One region of the Mycolicibacterium sp. TY81 genome, then DNA from elsewhere that is predicted to be linked to it. Evidence: predicted binding sites of a transcription regulator. Region 1 holds the regulator's gene; each other region holds the start of a gene.
The links. The regulator LexA, encoded in region 1, represses DNA repair genes until DNA is damaged. The targets are predictions, from matches to a motif close to CGAACANNTGTTCG.
Positions count from the first base shown of each region.

Region 2: a site for LexA is predicted at 3,130-3,143, ahead of KI240_RS05000 (HNH endonuclease signature motif containing protein). Genes of this name have one in related genera too.
Region 3: a site for LexA is predicted at 3,606-3,619, ahead of KI240_RS11980 (HNH endonuclease signature motif containing protein). Genes of this name have one in related genera too.

Region 1 covers NZ_AP023362.1:1,756,970-1,762,868, forward strand. Annotated here, with positions in the region: gene KI240_RS08415 (acyl-CoA dehydrogenase family protein) at 1-792, shown strand, start outside; gene KI240_RS08420 (sunset domain-containing protein) at 967-3,228, shown strand; gene lexA (transcriptional repressor LexA) at 3,295-3,984, opposite strand; gene KI240_RS08430 (LysM peptidoglycan-binding domain-containing protein) at 4,236-4,709, shown strand; gene nrdR (transcriptional regulator NrdR) at 4,821-5,285, shown strand; gene KI240_RS08440 (alpha/beta fold hydrolase) at 5,292-5,899, opposite strand, start outside.
Region 2 covers NZ_AP023362.1:1,032,967-1,038,865, forward strand. Annotated here, with positions in the region: gene KI240_RS04985 (metallopeptidase TldD-related protein) at 1-1,163, shown strand, start outside; gene KI240_RS04990 (threonine aldolase family protein) at 1,147-2,172, opposite strand; gene KI240_RS04995 (carboxymuconolactone decarboxylase family protein) at 2,187-3,029, shown strand; gene KI240_RS05000 (HNH endonuclease signature motif containing protein) at 3,148-4,545, shown strand; gene KI240_RS05005 (acyl-CoA thioesterase) at 4,625-5,428, opposite strand; gene KI240_RS05010 (SRPBCC family protein) at 5,552-5,899, shown strand, end outside.
Region 3 covers NZ_AP023362.1:2,495,252-2,501,150, forward strand. Annotated here, with positions in the region: gene KI240_RS11965 (nuclear transport factor 2 family protein) at 37-849, opposite strand; gene KI240_RS11970 (Rv0313 family protein) at 945-1,358, shown strand; gene KI240_RS11975 (hypothetical protein) at 1,453-1,875, shown strand; gene KI240_RS11980 (HNH endonuclease signature motif containing protein) at 2,199-3,602, opposite strand; gene KI240_RS11985 (SRPBCC family protein) at 3,767-4,228, opposite strand; gene KI240_RS11990 (peptidoglycan endopeptidase) at 4,579-5,148, shown strand; gene KI240_RS11995 (ATP-binding cassette domain-containing protein) at 5,214-5,899, opposite strand, start outside.

The DNA.
Region 1 (5,899 bases):
GGCGAACTGATCTGCGCCATCGCGATGACGGAGCCGGGCACCGGCAGTGACCTGCAGGGCATCAAGACCCGCGCGGTCAGGGACGGTGACCACTACGTGCTCAACGGCTCGAAAACGTTCATCACCAACGGTATTCACGCCGACCTGGTGATCGTCGTCGCACAGACCGATCCGGACAAGGGCGCACAGGGCTTCAGCCTGCTGGTGGTCGAGCGTGGCATGGCGGGTTTCGAACGCGGCCGTCACCTCGACAAGATCGGCCTCGACGCGCAGGACACCGCGGAATTGTCGTTCACCGATGTCAAAGTCCCGGTCGAGAATCTGCTCGGCGTCGAGGGCATGGGATTCGTCTATCTGATGCAGAACCTGCCCCAGGAGCGCATTTCCATCGCCGTGATGGCTGCTGCGGCGATGGAGGCGGTGCTGGAATCGACATTGCAATACGCCAAGGAGCGTAAGGCGTTCGGCAAGCCGATCGGCAGCTTCCAGAACAGTCGATTCGTGTTGGCGGAACTGGCGACCGAGGCCACGGCCGTCCGAATCATGGTCGACGAGTTCATTCGCCTGCATCTCGATCGAAAGCTGACAATCGACCAGGCGGCGATGGCCAAATGGTATTCGACGGAGGCGCAGGTCCGGCTGGTGGACCGCTGCCTGCAGTTGCACGGCGGCTACGGCTATATGCGCGAATATCCCATTGCGCGGGCATTCCTGGACTCGCGGATCCAGACCATCTACGGCGGCACCACCGAGATCATGAAGGAGATCATCGGGCGCGGATTGGGCGTTTAACTAATTGACCATGCGGAATTTATTCGCAAATCGATCCGCGACACACTGGTGCGTCACCGCCGGATATCCCGCACTATGGGCATGAACTGAAGCAAAGTTGACAGAATCTCTCGATCAAGAGAGTTTGTCTGACGGAATTGTGTCCGGAGTTTTGCCGACCGCGGGAGGAATTCGATGACCGGGCTGCGAACCCGCGGCGGATGGGCTGGTATCGGTGCCCTTTCTGTCGCGGTGGCATTGCTCATGGCGCCGACGGCATTTGCGACACCGGAAAGCGACGCCGACGCGGCGATATCCCACACCTGGGATGCCGCGGGCGGTGACACAGGTGAGCTGGGCGCCAAGGACGGCGACGTCTACCAGGTCGGCGCGGGGTTCGCGCAGAACTTCGCGGGCGGAAAGATCTATTTCAGCGAGAGCACCGGCGCTCATCTCATCTACGGCGCGATTCTCGACAAGTACCAGGCGCTGGGCGGCGCTGCCGACAGCGATCTCGGCTTCCCGACCATCGACGAGGGTGCGGGCAAGGCCACCGACAGCCGGAACAGCACGTTCAGCGCGGCCGACAAGCCGGTCATCTTCTGGACGCCCGACAATGGCGCCTGGGTGGTTCGCGGCGCCATCAACGCCGCCTGGGACAAGCTGGGCGGTTCGGCGGGCACCCTCGGCGTACCCACGGCCGACGAGTCCTGGAAGGGCGACGTCGTCACCCAGCCCTTCACCGGCGGTGAGGTGAGCTGGAACGCCAAGACCAAGACGTTCACCACCACGCCCGCTGACCTGGCAGGCCAACTGACCGGGCTGGACGTGCCGGGCGACGCGACGACGGCCATCGCCGCGGCGCGCCGGGCGGCCGGCGGGCCGCAGGGCACGCTGGGCGACGAGCAGGGGGCCCAGTACAAGGTCGGCGACGGCGTGGCACAGAACTTCGCCGGCGGCACCATCTTCTATTCGCCGGCAACCGGGGCGCACGCGATCACCGGCGATGTGCTGGCCAAGTACCGCGCGGCCGGCGGACCGCAGGGCGATCTCGGCTTCCCGGCGAGCAACGAGACCGACGGCGGCATTTCCCCGACGAGCCGGATCGCCACCTTCGCCGCAGCCGACAACCCGGCGATCTTCTGGACGCCCGAGCACGGCGCGTTCGTCGTCCGTGGCGCGATGAACGCGGCGTGGGACAAGCTCGGCGGCGCCACCGGCAAGCTCGGCGTACCCACGGCCGACGAGTCCTGGAAGGGCGACGTCGTCAGCCAGAAGTTCACCGGCGGTTCGATCTCGTGGAACAAGTCCACCCGGGCGTTCAGCACCGAGCCCGCCGAGCTGGCGTCGCAACTGAGCGGCCTCCAGGTGCCCAGTGTCGATCTGCCGGGTGGCGTGACCTCGCAGGCCGATGAGTCCGGCAAGTGGTACCAGTTCCACTGGTGGTGGCTGCTGGCGATCATCCCGCTGTTGCTGGTGGTGGTCGGCATCGTGATCGCGGCACTGCTGCGGCGCCGGCGGAATGCCGGTCAGGACGCCATCGACGACCAGGACGCGTACGACTACGACGACCACGAGTTCGGCGACGGCGAGTACGGCGACCCGCAGTATGCCGATGGCGGCGCCGACAGCGAGTACGGCGACGAGTACGCGGCCGAGGACCAGCAGTTCGACAACCCGCACGGCGGCCCCGCGTTCCAGAGCAACCCTGATGTCATCGACACCGCGCCGACGGTGTACCCGGATTTCACGGCCGAACAGCCCACTGAAACGCCGGCCGAGACGGCCGAGGGTGAGCGGTCCGAGGAGGTGCCCGAGGCGCAGGCCGAAGCCGAGGCCCAGCCGGTGGACGCGGCCGAGCCCACCGAGCCGGAGCCGGAGCCGGACGCCGACGAATCCGCCGACGAGCCGACGACATCGGTGCAACTGCCCGACGCCCTGCGTCGCGGCGGTGCGGCGGCAGGCCTCACCGCGGCCGGGTTGGCGGGCTTCGCGGGCCTACGGCCCCGGGACCCCGGCGACCGCGTCTGGGCAGCGCCGGCCGACGGCCGGGACGCCGACTCCCAGGCCGGTGACGAGCGCGCGCCCGAGCCGCACGAACAGGCCCCCGAGGTCGAGGCGGCCGAGACCCCGGCAGCGGAACCGGCCACCGAGACGCCCGTGGACGAGCCTCCTGTGAACGAGCCGCCTGCGGTCGCGACACCGCCGGAGGAGACGGTGGTGGCCGGTCCCGCCAGCGGCAGACACCATGCGCTGGGGGCCGAGGAACCCGAGACCGCCCAGATGTCGTTCCGTGTGGCCACCGGTGCCGAGCCGCCCGAGGGCTATGACATCAAGGCCAACACGGAGTCGGGTTTGTACTGGGTGCCGGGATCTCCCGGATATGCCGAGGCCCCTGTCCAAATCTGGTTTGCCAGTGAGGAATTCGCGGTCACCAACGGGTTCATCCGCGGCTGACCGGAGTCACGACTGAGCCCCGCTGCGAGCGACTGCAGCGGGGCTCATCTGTAGGTCTGGCGGGCGTCAGATCTTGCGGATGACGGTCACGACCTTGCCGAGCACGACCGCGTCGTTGCCCGGGATCGGATCGAACGCCGGGTTGTGCGGCATCAGCCACACCTGGCCCTTCGTGCGCTTGAAGGTCTTCACCGTGGCCTCGCCGTCGATCATCGCCGCGACGATGTCGCCGTTGTCGGCCACATTCTGCTGCCGCACGACGACCCAGTCGCCGTCGCAGATCGCGGCGTCGATCATCGACTCGCCGACGACCTTCAGCAGGAACAACGAGCCCTCGCCCACGAGCTCGCGGGGGAGCGGGAAGACGTCTTCGACGGCCTCTTCGGCCAGGATCGGGCCACCGGCCGCGATCCGGCCGAGCACCGGGACGAAGGTCGGCTCGGGCAGCGCGTCCGAACCGGCGACATCGGTGGTGATGGTGGCTCCGGTCGAATCGTCCGCGCCGCGCACGTCCACCGCGCGCGGGCGGTTCGGATCACGGCGCAGGTAGCCCTTCTTCTCCAAGGTGCGCAGCTGGTGGGCCACCGACGACGTCGAGGTGAGACCGACGGCGTCACCGATCTCCCGGATGCTGGGCGGATAACCGCGCGTGGTGACCGAGGTGCGGATGACATCGAGGATGGTCCGCTGGCGCTCGGTGAGGCTGCTGGACCGTCCGCCTGCCTGTGTGTCCGGGGTATCGGTGCTGTCGCTCATGGAGACGAATCTAGCCCAGCGCACCCGATTCATCAAACATGTGTTCGAGATCGGGCGGCTCGGCGTGTCGCGGGCGTGACCCGGTGGTGACGTCGTGAAAGGGGTGGCGGAGTCGGGGAACGGAACTTGTCGGTGGGTGGTCGTATCGTTCGCAACAGTTCGATCACATGTTCTACCGTTCGAACATTTGGGCGATATAGTCGAACACAAGAGCGATCGAACCTATGTACGAACTCCTGAGAGGAACCGACATGACCGTCATCACCCGCGAATACCCGACCGACGTCGTCGTCCGCACCGTGCCTCGGCGTTCAGATGTCAACCGGCACCGCCAGGCCCGGCTGCGGCCGGCCGGCGCGCGCCCCTCGGGCGCGGCCTTCCGGCACCGGGGTACGGGCGTGCTGACGTCGCGTGCCTCGCACCGCCGCAATCCGATCACCCCGTTGACCACGGTGATGCTGGCCCTGGTCGCGGCCGGGATCACGGTGTGGCTGGGTCTGGTGGCGCAGTTCGGTGAGGCGGTCCAGCCGACTTCTTCGACGGCCTCCGTGCCCGCGCAGCTCGCGGTGGTCCGGGTGCAGACGGGGGAGTCGATTCAGCAGGTCGCGCGGCGGGTGGCGCCCGACGCGCCGGTCAGTGCCGTCGTCGACCGCATCAAGGAGCTGAACAAGCTGCCGTCGGTGGCCCTGAACGCCGGGCAGACGCTGATCGCGCCGGTCGGCTGAGGACAGTCCGTGCGCGCGTCGATCGGCACGGCGCCCGGCCGCGTCAGAGCGGCACGGGTAGGCTCGAGACCGTTCGAAACGGTCGATTGTCGGTGCGGCGAAGGAGCGGTGATGCACTGTCCGTTCTGCCGGCATCCGAACTCGCGTGTGGTCGATTCACGAGAAGCTGACGAAGGGCAGGCGATTCGGCGTCGCCGGTCATGCCCCGAGTGCGGTCGCCGGTTCACCACGGTGGAGACCGCAGTCGTCGCGGTGGTCAAACGCAGCGGCGTCACCGAACCGTTCAGCCGGGACAAGGTGATCAAGGGCGTACGGCGCGCCTGCCAGGGGCGGCAGGTCGACGACGATGCCCTGAACCAGTTGGCGCAGAAGGTCGAAGATGCGGTGCGGGCCACCGGATCTCCCGAAGTGCCGAGCCATGAGGTCGGGTTGGCGATCCTCGGTCCTCTGCGTGACCTCGATGAGGTCGCCTATCTGCGGTTCGCGTCGGTGTACCGCTCTTTCTCGTCCGCGGAGGACTTCGAACGCGAAATCGAGGCGCTGCGGGCGCACCGCGGTGTGACGTCGTCGGGCTGACGGCAGCTAGGTCGCGCTGCGCTCGTCGGTCTCCATGGCGTCGAGAACCGCATACTTCGTATCTTGCGGGGCGTCGATCGACTTCGCGGTGACGCCGGTCTGCAGGAGTCCGCGCAGCGCATCACGGTCGTAGACCGACGGCGCCGTCGTGTCGATGAATTCCTCGATGAGTTTCACGAACCGGTCGGGGTCGTCGTGAAACGGGAAATGTCCTGAGTTGTCGAAGAACTCGAGCCGGGAGCCCGGCATCGCGGCGTGGGCGAGTTCTCCGTGGGCGGCCGGGATGACGGCATCCTGCGTGCCCCAAACCAATTGCACCGGAATGGCTTCGGTCAAATAACATCGGTCCAGCATCGTGACCACCTGGCCGCGCCAGTCGACCACGGCGCGCAGGGTCCGGGCGAAGGCGGACGAGGCCTTGGGTTCGGGCAGGTCGTTGAGGATGCGCAGCATGTTCGGCAGGTCGTGGCCCAGGCCGGTCGACCCGAGCAGCGCTCCGCCGAGCCGCCCGGCGAGCTGAAGGGCGGGCAGTACCAACGGGATTCGCAACAGTGCCAGCGCTTCGGTACCCAGCGGCAGCGCCGCGAGCCGCAGTGCGATGTTCACGTCGCGGG
Region 2 (5,899 bases), 720 kb from region 1:
TCGTGAAGTCCAGTGAGGTCGATCCGTCGACCATCGCGGGCCTGGTGGCGGCGTCGCAGGACGCCGCGGAGGCGGCGCCCGAGGCGCGTGACAGCGCGCCGCCGCTGGCCGGCGTGGAGACCTCCGACGACTGGGACGCACCGTCGCCGTTGACCGGTGCCTCGGTGTTCGGGAACGTGGCCACGCGTCTGGTCGACGGCTTCCACCGCAGCGACGCGCTGTACGGGTTCGCGCGGCACGAACTCGACACCACGTACCTGGCGACGTCCGGTGGCATCCGGCGGCGGTTCACCCAACCGACGGGCTCGGTGGAGATCAACGCCAAACGCGATGGTGCCAGCGCGTGGGCGGGCGTCAGTACCGCCGACTTCGTCGACGTGCCAGTCGATTCCATGCTCGACGATCTGTGCCTGCGTCTCGGCTGGGCCTCGCGGACCGTCGAGTTGCCCGCCGGTCGGTACGAGACGCTGATGCCGCCGTCGACCGTCGCGGACATGATGATCTACCTCGGCTGGAGCATGGACGGTCGTGGCGCGCAGGAAGGCCGAACCGCGCTGTCGGCGCCGGGCGGCACCCGGGTGGGGGAGAAGCTCACCGACCTCGGGCTGACGCTGTACTCGGATCCCTTTGCGCCCGGGCTGGATTGCCTGCCGTTCGTGGCGACGTCGAGTTCGTCGGAGCGGGTGTCGGTGTTCGACAACGGCTTGGACATCGGTCGCGTCGACTGGATTCGCGACGGTGTCGTGAACGCGTTGGCGTATCCGCGTTCTGCCGCAGCCGAATTCGACGCGCCCGTGGCCGTGCCGGCCGACAATCTGCTGATGACGGGCGGCACGGTGAGTCTGTCGGACATGATCGCCGGCACCGAACGCGGCCTGCTGCTGACCACGCTGTGGTACATGCGTGAGGTCGATCCGACGGTGCTGCTGCTGACCGGCCTGACGCGTGACGGCGTCTACCTCATCGAGGACGGGGAAGTGACGGCCGCGGTCAACAACTTCCGGTTCAACGAGAGTCCGCTGGACCTGCTGCGGCGCGCGACCGAGGCCGGCGTCAGCGAAACCACGCTGCCGCGCGAATGGGGCGACTGGGCCACCCGGGCCCAGATGCCGTCACTGCGGATTCCGGACTTCCACATGTCGTCGGTCAGTCAGGCGCAATAACTTTCAGCGCCCCGGCGACGTCGTCGTTGGTGGTGGCCCAGGAGCAGACGAAGCGCACGATCGGTCTCAGCGGGTCGGGAGCATGGATCGCGAACCGCTCCCGGACACGCGCTGTGGTCGCGGCGTCGAGGATGACGAACACCTCGTTGGCCTCGGTCGGCGCCGCCAGCTGCAGCCCTGCCTCCGCGAATCCGGCGCTCAATGTCGCCGCCATGCGGTTGGCGTGGGCTGCCGTCTGCAACCAGAGATCGTCGTGCAGCATGGCCTCGAACTGAGCCGAGATGAAGCGGTGCTTGCTGGCGAGGTGGCCGATCTGCTTCTGTACGAAGCGAATTCCCTCGAAATGTGCGGGCCGGCGGATCAGTACCGCGTCGCCGAACAGCATGCCGTTCTTGGTGCCGCCAACCGTGACGATGTCGGCGTCACCGATGGCTTCCTGTGGACTGATACCAAGGGCGGCAATGGCATTGGCGACCCGCGAGCCGTCCACGTGGACCAGCAGGTCGTGCTGGTGGGCGTAGTCGATGAACTCCGTCAGCGCGGCGGGCGACCAGACGCGGCCGTTCTCGGTCGACTGGGTGATGGTGACGATGCGCGGCTGCGAGTGGTGCACCTCGCCGCGGCGCGCAATGTGTCGATCGAGCTCCTTCGGTGAGATCAGGCCGTCATCGCTCGGTAGTGGTGTCAGTTGTGCCGCCGCGATTCGTACCGGCCCACCGGCTTCGTCGAGCAACGAGTGCGCGATATCGCTGCACAGAATTTCCTGCCAGGGCCGCACTGCCGAAGCCAGCGCGATGATGTTGGCCGCGGTGCCGGTCAGCGCGAACAGGACCTCGGCATCGGGGGCCCCGAAGGCCGCTCTGAGGGCCTGCGCTGCGCGTTCGGTGCCCGGGTCGGTGCCGTACGAGCTCACCGGGCCCTGGTTGGCGGCGACGATCGCCTCCAACACCCGTGGGTGAGCACCAGCAGCGTTGTCGGAGGCGAATGCGGCCGAGACGGTCGAACTCATGCGTCGATGGTCTCATCGCGGCAATAATCCGGGGTGTGGAGGAGCTACTGACGTCCCTGATCGCACTGTCGCCACCCGCCGATCGGCGGCTCAACGCGGCGATGCGGCAGACGTGTGCCGAGACCCTGGGCCTCGCGCCATTGCCCTATGAAGCAGTGTTCGGGCCCGTGTCCGACGCCGAGCCGCTGGTGGCTGAGTTCGCCGAGCAGTTCAGCACCGACGTGTCGGTGATTTCTGTGGCTCAGCGCGGAGAGCTCACTGCAGCGCTGGGCGCCAACAGTTTTCGCATCGTGGCGTTGATGTACGTCGCGGACTTCGTGCCGCGAGTGCGGGCCGGATTTGCGGCGCTCGGGCTGCCGCCGATCGCCGATCCCGACGGCTGGGACCACGACACTGACCCGGTGGACCTGCTGTTGAACCGCTTCGCAAGTTCGGTAGGGGCGCGTCGCGAACTCGATCCGGTGATGACCGAGGTGGTGCGACTGCGCGGCGCGGCCGCGCACAACTGCCGGCTGTGCAAGTCGCTGCGCGAGGGCACAGCATTGGATGCCGGCGGCAATGAGTCGCTGTACTCGGAGATCGAGCTGTACGAGTCGTCGACGCTGCTCGACGAGAGGCAGAAAGCCGCGCTGCGCTACGTCGACGCCCTGGTGTGGACGCCGTCGCGGATACCGGCCGACGTTGCCGCGGGCGTACGGGCGCACTTCTCCGACGCGGAGGCCACCGAGATCACCCTCGACGTGATGCGCAACGGCATCAACAAGATTGCCGTCGCGTTGGGTGGGGACGCGCCGCGGGTCAGCGAGGGCACCGAGCGCTATCTGCTCGGAGCCGACGGGCAGCCGGTGTTCTCCTAGGCGTTCTTCGGGAGCTCTCTGAAAAACTTTGGTCACTTTGTTTGCGCTGGTCACAGTGGGTAACTAGCGTCACATTCGCGGCGGCTTCTTGTCGGTGGTTCGAACTAATGTTCGATGTATGGGGTTGACCGATCCGGCTGTTGTCGAGGAGGCGTACGCCGCCTACGAAGCGGCGCACGCGCGGCTCGCGTCCCTGGATTACAGCGGTCTGGATGTGGCGACGTTGTTGGCGTTGAAGTCGCGCCGCGAGAGGTTGAGGTGTGCGGCCGAGGCGGTGGATCACCGGATCTTGGTTGCGGCGCAGTCTCAGGTCACGGCCCGAGAACTTGGCGCGAAAAACTGGGCCGAGGTGCTGCGTATCCGGCTGCGCCTGGACACCACCGAAGCCAACCGCCAGGTCCGCGACGCCCAGTATTTGGCGCCCCGCACCGGGCTGACCGGCGAACCGTTGCCGCCGCTGTGGGAGTTCGTCGCCGCCGCCCAGGCCGAAGGCGCGCTCAACACCGAGCACGTGAAAGTGATCGGCCAGTTCATCAACAAACTCCCCGGCTGGATCGACCCCGCCACCCGTGGGCAGTTCGAACAGTCCCTCGTTGCCGGGGCGCGGCACCAGACCCCCGAAGAACTGCGCGCCGCCGCCGAGGCGCTGCTGTACCTGCTCGATCAGGACGGGCCGCTGCCCGATGACGCCGAACGCGCCCGCAAACGCAGCTTCCGCATCGGCAAACAACAACCCGACGGCATGTCCAAAGTGGACGGCTGGCTCGACCCCGAAGCACGCGCCACCCTCGAAGCAGTCCACGACAAACTCGGCGCCCCCGGCATGTGCAACCCCGCCGACCCCACACCCTGCCAATCGGGCACCCCCACCCAGGCCCAGATCGACCACGACACCCGCAGCACCGACCAACGCAACCACGACGCCCTGGCCGCCATGGGCCGCATCGCCCTCGGCACCGACCTCGGCGACCACAACGGCCTACCTGTGGCCATCGCGGCCACCTGCACTGTCGCCGAATTGGAGCGCGGCACCGGCCACGCACTGACCCTCACCGGCAGCCGGTTACCGATCCGCGATCTCATCCGCATGGCTGCCCGCGGCGCCGACCACTACCTCGTCGTCTTTGACGACCACACCGAACAACCGCTGTACCTGGGCCGAGCGCGTCGCACCGCCACCGTCGCCCAACGCTTTGCCCTGTTCGCCCGCGACCTGGGCTGCACCAAACCCAACTGCACCGCCCCCGCCTCCCGCTGCCAGGCCCATCACGTCGACACCGACTGGCGCGATGATGGCCCCACCGACATCACCAACCTTGCCCTGGCCTGCGGCCGCGACAACCGCCTCGCCGACACCGGCGGCTGGACCACCACCATGGCCAACGGCCGCGCCCACTGGACCCCACCACCACTACTGGACGTCGGCCAACCCCGAACCAACCACTACTGGCATCCCACGCTCTACCCACCCGAGAGCGGCGATGATGACGGTGAAACAGACAGGCCCGCAAGCTAACTCGGCACCGCGCCACGGCATCCGATGCCGCGACGGCAGTGCCACGTGCGTCGCAACGAGTCGCTCGCCGGTGAGGACGTCAGCCCTTGAAGTAGACGACCTGGTGGGTGCTGGCGAGCAGCGCGCCGTCGCGGGCCCACGCATGCGCACTCTGGTCGAAGTATCCGTCCGAGAAGCGATTTGCGTGCGCACTGCCCAATACGTAGTCCCCGCCGATGCTTTCGAGCTCCTGCCCATTGGCGTGGAAGTACGTGGTGAGTGAGATGGTGCCGGCCGGGAAGAATCCGCCGCGCCGCAGGAAAACCCGGGGATAGAAGATGTCGGACATCGCGGCCAGGGCGGCGAAGTCGAGGCCGCGCTGGTTGGCGTCCCGCACCCACAGCGTCGTCCGCGAGGACTCACTGGGCTCGGCATCCTCTGCCGGGAAAGGGTTTTCGACGAAACGCATGTCGTACTGGCTGACCCATGGCAGGGGAGGGCCGCTGACTTCGAGTCCCTCGGGCCCGGGCGCACTCGGCATGCGTGACTCGTCGTCCGACCAGGTGTCGCGGCGGATGCCGAAAACCATGGTGGCCGTGGTCTTGATGTCGCCGTCCTGGCTGAGTTCGGCGATCCAGTGCTGGTTCGTCCGGTTGGTGCGGGCGGGCTTCAGTGCGATATCGAACTCGCCGTCGGCGATGGGTGCCGCGAAGTTGACCGTGAGTGCCAGCGGTTCACCGATGCGGTCGGGCCGCAGCTCGACTGCATGCAGCAGCGTCGCCGCAGTGATGCCGCCGAAGGGGCCGACCATGTTCGCCCAGTCCGGGTGCGTCTGCCCACGCATGCGCGTGTCATCGACGGGCTGTAGTTCCAGGGCTTGGTCGAACGGATGAGAGTCGGTCACGCTCCACATGATGCCTGGTGGCAGTGCGGTCAAAGAGACGCATCCGCTCAGGGCCGATCAGATGCCCGTTTACACAGAGCCACGATGACAAACGGCGCGGTGCGCAGTCTCGATAGATAGGCGGTGAATTCGCAGAGGAGATCAGTGATGGCTATCCAACACAGCCGCATACAGGTATCGCGTGTCGTGGACGCGAGTGCAGATCTCGTGTTCGCGTTTCTGACCACGCCGGACAACCATGTTGTGCTCGATGCGAGCGGCATGATCCTCAGTGCGGCCGACCATCGCCCCTTCAGCGAATTGGGTGCGGTGTTCGTGATGAACATGCGTGCGGGCAACCGCGTCGAGAACCACGTCATCTGTTACGAGCCCGACCGTGCTGTCGGATGGGCCCCCGCCGAACCCGGCCAGGAACCTGCGGGTCACACCTGGATATGGCGGCTCACGCCGATCGGACCGGAGCGGACACTT
Region 3 (5,899 bases), 740 kb from region 1:
TCATGTCGGGGACGGAAGCAGCGGCAACTGGCGGCTTCATTCGGCAAAGAGTCGCAGGCCGACGATGCCCCGGCCCCCGATACCCAGCTCCGCGATGACCACACCGCGGTAGCCGTCCCGTCGGACGCCGGCCAGGACGTACCGGCCTGCGGCAATGACCTTCTGCACGCGCGTTCCGGCGAGTTCTTCGACCAGTTCGGACACGCTGAGCCGGGCGTCAGGGCCGCGGGTGATCTGCACCGGCTCACTGAGCCGGCGCTTGACCGCCAGCTCGTCGCCCGTCGCGGCATCGGCCAGCAGCCCCGTCAACGCACGCTTTGCTCTTGTCCCTCCGGTGCGCAGCCCGCCGAGAAAACCCACCGCGCCGCCGGGGCCCTGGTTGCGCAACAGCGCCGCCGAGAGCCCCAAACCCGCCGGCAGCGCCGCGGCGCCGCACCGGACGAACTGCACGACCATGCCCGGCAGCTCCCAAAATGCTTGCAGCCGAGAAATTTTCAGCGACGCGTCGGAGCCCTCTGCCACCACGTCGTACTGCAGATAGACCGGGATGCGCAGCTGCACCTGGGTGCCCATGTGCACTTCGAGCTCGAGGTCACGCACGACGGTGTTGCCGAGCACGATGTCGGCGTCGCGGTGGAACACGATGGTGCGCGGCCCGATGAAGGTGTCGTAGAACTGTGCGATGGCACGGTGACCGACGTGCGGCCGGGAACCGGCAGGGTCCTCGACGCGTCCGTCGGCGCTGAACAGATCCACCCAGGCCGCCTTGTCGTGCGCTGCCGTGGCGGCAGGCGAGCGCTCGACGGTGGCCAGGAGGTCGTCGCGGGTCGGCGATTGTGGTACCGGCATGTCTCCATCGTCCACCACCGCCGAGTTCGGCTGCGAGGGGATGGCCTGTCGGATCGTCGTGGCAGATGTCGCCGATGTCGCGCACACTGGTCGGTATGAGCAACAACGGCCCGTTCGGCATCGATCCGGAAGAGTTCGATCGCGTCCTGCGCGAGACGGGCGAGGGCATCCGGGGCGTATTCGACCGCCTCGGCCGCGGTGCCGCCTGGGCCAACGTGGTGAACGACCTGACCCGGACGCCGCGGCACGCGACGCAGCCCGAGACCACCGGCGACACCGGCGACGGCGTGTGGGTGGTGTACACCGTCGCCGCGGACGGCGGAGCGCACGTCGAAGAGGTCTACCCCTCCGAACTGGAGGCCCTGCGGGCCAACAAGAACAACACCGACCCGTCCCGAAAGGTCAGGTTCCTGCCCTACGGCATCGGGGTGAGCGTGCTGGACGCGCCTGAACAGGCCGGCGCACCGCAGCGTGACGACGATCAGACGGCGGGGCACGAACCCCGCTGATATTGACCTGCCGACTATATCCCCGGCGACGCGGCTGACACGCTACGCTTTGCCACATTGTCGTGTGGCAGTAGTGCGAGGGGAGATGACCAGGATGTTTCGGGTACTGACGGTGGCCGCAGCGATCGCCGGAACCGCCATCGGGCTGGCACCCTTCGCGAGCGCCGATCCGGCGCTGGGCGGCAGCGACGATCCCGGCCGCTACCCCACTGACGTCCCCGGCATGAACTACCAGGCCGTCAACGGCGCGCCGTGCGACAACCACGACATCTTCATCTTCGGCCGCGGTCCGGGCGGCGCATCCATGGCCTGCCACTGGATTCCCAACCAGTGGCCGCCCGTCGACACCGGATTCTGGGGCTACTCCTATGCGATCCAGGGCGTCAAGGACATCGGTTCTCCGTGCCCGGGCCCGCAGACCGCGGCGCAGGCTCCTGACGGCCGACCGCTGCTGTGCCTGGGAGCGCAGGGCTGGCAGCCCGGCTTCAAGACCGGCGACGGGTTCTTCCCGAGCTGATCCCCACACTGCACCGCGAGCCGCTGGCCGGGTGTCGACATTCGTCACTGGCGGTAGTGCGCATTCAATTCGTTTGCAGCGCAGCACTTTCGCCTTCCATGGTTGTGGGTCACCGGTAGCCTCAAGTGCCGCGGTCGCTGACCGCCATCGCTGCCGACCGCCGTCGCTGCGATCCGCCGCGCTGCTGACCGTCATCGCCGCGACCCGCACCGCGCCCCGATCCCGCCTTCTGTTTCGGACCAGCCGACCGATTCGAACGGACGGCCGATATTCGCCCATAGGACATCGCCGGTGAGGCTGGGTTGCCGCATCGGGGCGTCGTATCAGGTTGCGGGACTGTCTGTTTCACCATCGGAATCTCCGCTCTCGGGCGGGTAGAGCGTGGGGTGGTGGTAGTGGTTGGTTCGTGGTTGGCCGACGTCGAGCAGGGGTGGTGGGGTCCATTGGGTGCGACCGTCGGGGCCCATGGTGGTGTGCCAGCCGCCGGTGTCGACCAGACGGTTGTCGCGGCCGCAGGCCAGGGTGAGGTTGGTGATGTCGGTGGGGCCGTCGTCGCGCCAGTTGGTGTTGACGTGATGAGCCTGCGAGCGCGAGGCGGGGGCGATGCAGTTGGGGCGGGTGCAGCCGTGGTCGCGGGCGAACAACGCCAGGCGTTGGGCTGTACTGGCGGTTCTCGCTGCCCGGCCCAAGTAGAGCGGTTGGCCGGTGTGCTCATCGAACACCGCCAGGTAGTTGTCCGAGCCCTGGGCTGCCATCCGCACCAGATCCTTCACCAGGAGCTTGGTACCGGTGTGGGTGAGCGCCATCCCGGCGCGCTTTTCCAGCTCGGTGACGGTGCAGGTGGCGACCACCGCGACGGGGAACCCGTTGTGCACCCCGGAGGTTCCGGTGGCCAGCATCATCCGGCCCACGAATTTGAAGGCGTCGTACTGCCGCTGCGCCACAGTCCTTGTGTCGTTGTCGATCTGCTCCTGCGTCGGGGTCCCGGAGAAGCAGGGTTCCGGATCGGCCGGGTTGCACATGCCCGGGGCGGCGTACTTGTCGAACAACACCTCCCAGTAAGCCCGCCCTTCCGGATCGAGTTGAGCGGTGACGTCGGTGCGCCCGTCAGGCCGCTGCTTACCCATCACGAACGACCGCTTCGGATCCGGCTCATCGTCGTTGGGTTCGGGCCCATCCTGATCCAGCTTGTACAACAAATCCGCCGCGACTTTGCGGAGGTCTTCGGGGGTTTTGACCCGGGCATCGGCCACCAGATCCGTCTCGCACTGCAACAACGTGACCGGGTCGGCCGCCCACAACGGCACCTTGCCGAAAAACCAGGCGATCACCTGCACGTGCTCACTATTGATCGCACCCTCGGCCAACGCGGCGGCCACCAGTTCCCACACCGGACCCAACGCCTCGCCCGTGATCGCCGAGCGCGGACCCAAATTATCCGTGTCCCGCACCCTCCGGCGGGCCTCCTCCCGGCTGATCCGCAACCGCACATGCAACACCTCAGGCCAATCCTTGGCCCCGATCCCCTTGGCGGTGGCCTGGGTTTGTGCCGCGGCCAGGATCTGATGGTCGACCGCCTCGGCCGCGCACTTCAGGGTTTCGCGGCGGGACTGCAGCTCCAACAGGACTTTGATGGGCAACCCGCTGTAGTCCAGGCCGTTGACCGTGGCGATCGCATCCTCAAGCGCCGCGTAGGCGTTGAGGACAGTAGCGGAGTCGATGGCCATACTCGAACATTAGTTCGAATCACCGACAAGGCGCTGTGACGAATGGGCCACTAGTTACCTCCTGCAACCAGCGCTAACAAAGTGACCAAAGTTTTTTCGAGAGCGTCGCCGGTAAGGCAAGGAAACCCGGCCATCCAGCGCGGCACCCCATCCGGCAGCCTGGATCAGCCCAAGCTTTTCTCAAAATGACGCCGAATGGCAGCGAGCATCGCCGCGTGCGCCTTCTCCGCCTGCGCAGCAGTGAAAGCCATGAACGGAGAAGGTGCCTCTATATCCACTACCTCGGTGAGAGCGGTGCCTGCGCCGGCAGGCGCGAAGGTGACGGTGCCACTGAGCCGCACGGACGGAAATTGGCGCGCCTCGGTGTGCACGACGCCGTCGGGCGCGATCAGCACCGTGGCCCGGTAGGTCACGCGCAGACTCAACGGGCCGAATGGGATGCGATCCCGCACCCGATAGTCACGGCGGCGGCCCCGCACATCCTGCTGATCGGCCAGACAGTCCACCGCCACCACGAGCGGATGAACCAGCTTCATATTCGCCAGATCTGTATAGAAGGTGCGGACTTCGTCGGGCGTCCCCGGCACCTCTTCCCTGAGTTCGAACCGGGACCGCGACAGCCACATCGACCCACCGTAACTTGACCGTTTCAGATGGTCAGCCAGTATCCGCCGAATCGGCGGCATGAGCTGCCCGACAGGACGTCGAAACCGACGCAAAAGCCGCGCAGAGGCCGGTCACGCCGGTCTCGGAATTAGCTGGTCACGACCTCGCAACGACCGTCACGACCTTGCATTTGCGCAAAAGCTGTGTATGGCAGTATGTTTTGCGCATTCACCTGCGAAGACGTGAAATCGCTTCTGCCCCAAACGATGCGAATACACACCGATGTAACGCACACCACAGGATTCGCGAAACGTGATGGCAGACACAGTATTTTGACCGTCGCGATTTTCCGTTGCTAGCGTTCATCGCCATGTTTGCTATTGCGACCGCCTCGCTGCTGGCTTTGGTCAACCAGGTTTCGGGTACGCCGTACGTCTCCGGCGGAGACACGGCACGCGGCACTGACTGCTCCGGACTGGCCTCCTGGGTGGCCAACGCGGCCACCGGCCGCCCCATCTACGGCAACCGGTTCAACACCGGCAACGAAGAGGCCGCACTGCGGGCTCGTGGCTTCCTGCCCGGCACCGCGCCCGGCGCCCTGAACATCGGCTGGAACGGCGGCCACACGGCCGTGACGCTGCCGGACGGCACTCCGGTGTCCAGCGGTGAGGGCGGTGGCGTCCGCATCGGTGGCGGCGGCGCCTTCCAGCGCCAGTTCACCCACCACATGCACCTGCCGATGGCCCCGGGTGAGGACATCCCCGCCGACCTGCCTCTCGACGGCCCGCTGGACGCGCCCCTGGCGCCTCCGGCCGACCCGGCCGACCTCCCGGCCCCGGAAATCATCGAGGCGGCCAACTTCGCGCCCGCTCCCGAGGCCCCGGCGCCGGCCCCCGAGGCGCCTGCCCCGGCTCCTGAGGGCCCGGAGATGCCCGTCTAACCGTTCGACGACCCCTCTGTTTCACAGTCAGGGCTGCCACCGCTCAGCGATGGCAGCCCTGACTGCTATCTGACGTCTTCGGCAAGGTGGGTTCCGGTCAGGGTGTTCCCGGCCGCGACCAGGTCGGCCGGAGAACCCTCGAAGATGACCCGGCCGCCGTCGTGACCTGCGCCGGGACCCAGGTCGATGATCCAGTCGGCGTGCGCCATGACGGCCTGGTGATGTTCGATGACGAGGACCGACTTGCCGCCGTCGACGATCCGGTCCAAGAGCGCGAGCAGTTGCTCGACGTCCGCCAGGTGCAGGCCGGTGGTCGGCTCGTCGAGGATGTAGATGTCGCCCTTCTCCCCCATCTGCGTGGCGAGCTTGAGTCGTTGTCGCTCCCCGCCGGACAGTGTGGTCAGCGGCTGCCCGAGCGTGAGGTAGCCCAGCCCGACGTCCACCATCCGGGCGAGGATTTTCTGTGCGGCCGGCACTTTCGCGTCACCGTCGGAGAAGAACTGCTCGGCCTCGGCGACGGGCATGGCGAGCACTTCGGCGATGTTCTGCCCGCCCAGGGTGTATTCGAGCACCGAGGCCCCGAACCGCCGGCCTTCGCACTCTTCACAGCGCGACTCGACGGTCGCCATCACTCCCAGGTCGGTGTAGATGACTCCGGCTCCGTTGCATGCCGGGCAGGCGCCTTCCGAATTCGAGCTGAACAGTGCGGGTTTGACGTCGTTGGCCTTGGCGAACGCCTTGCGGATGTGGT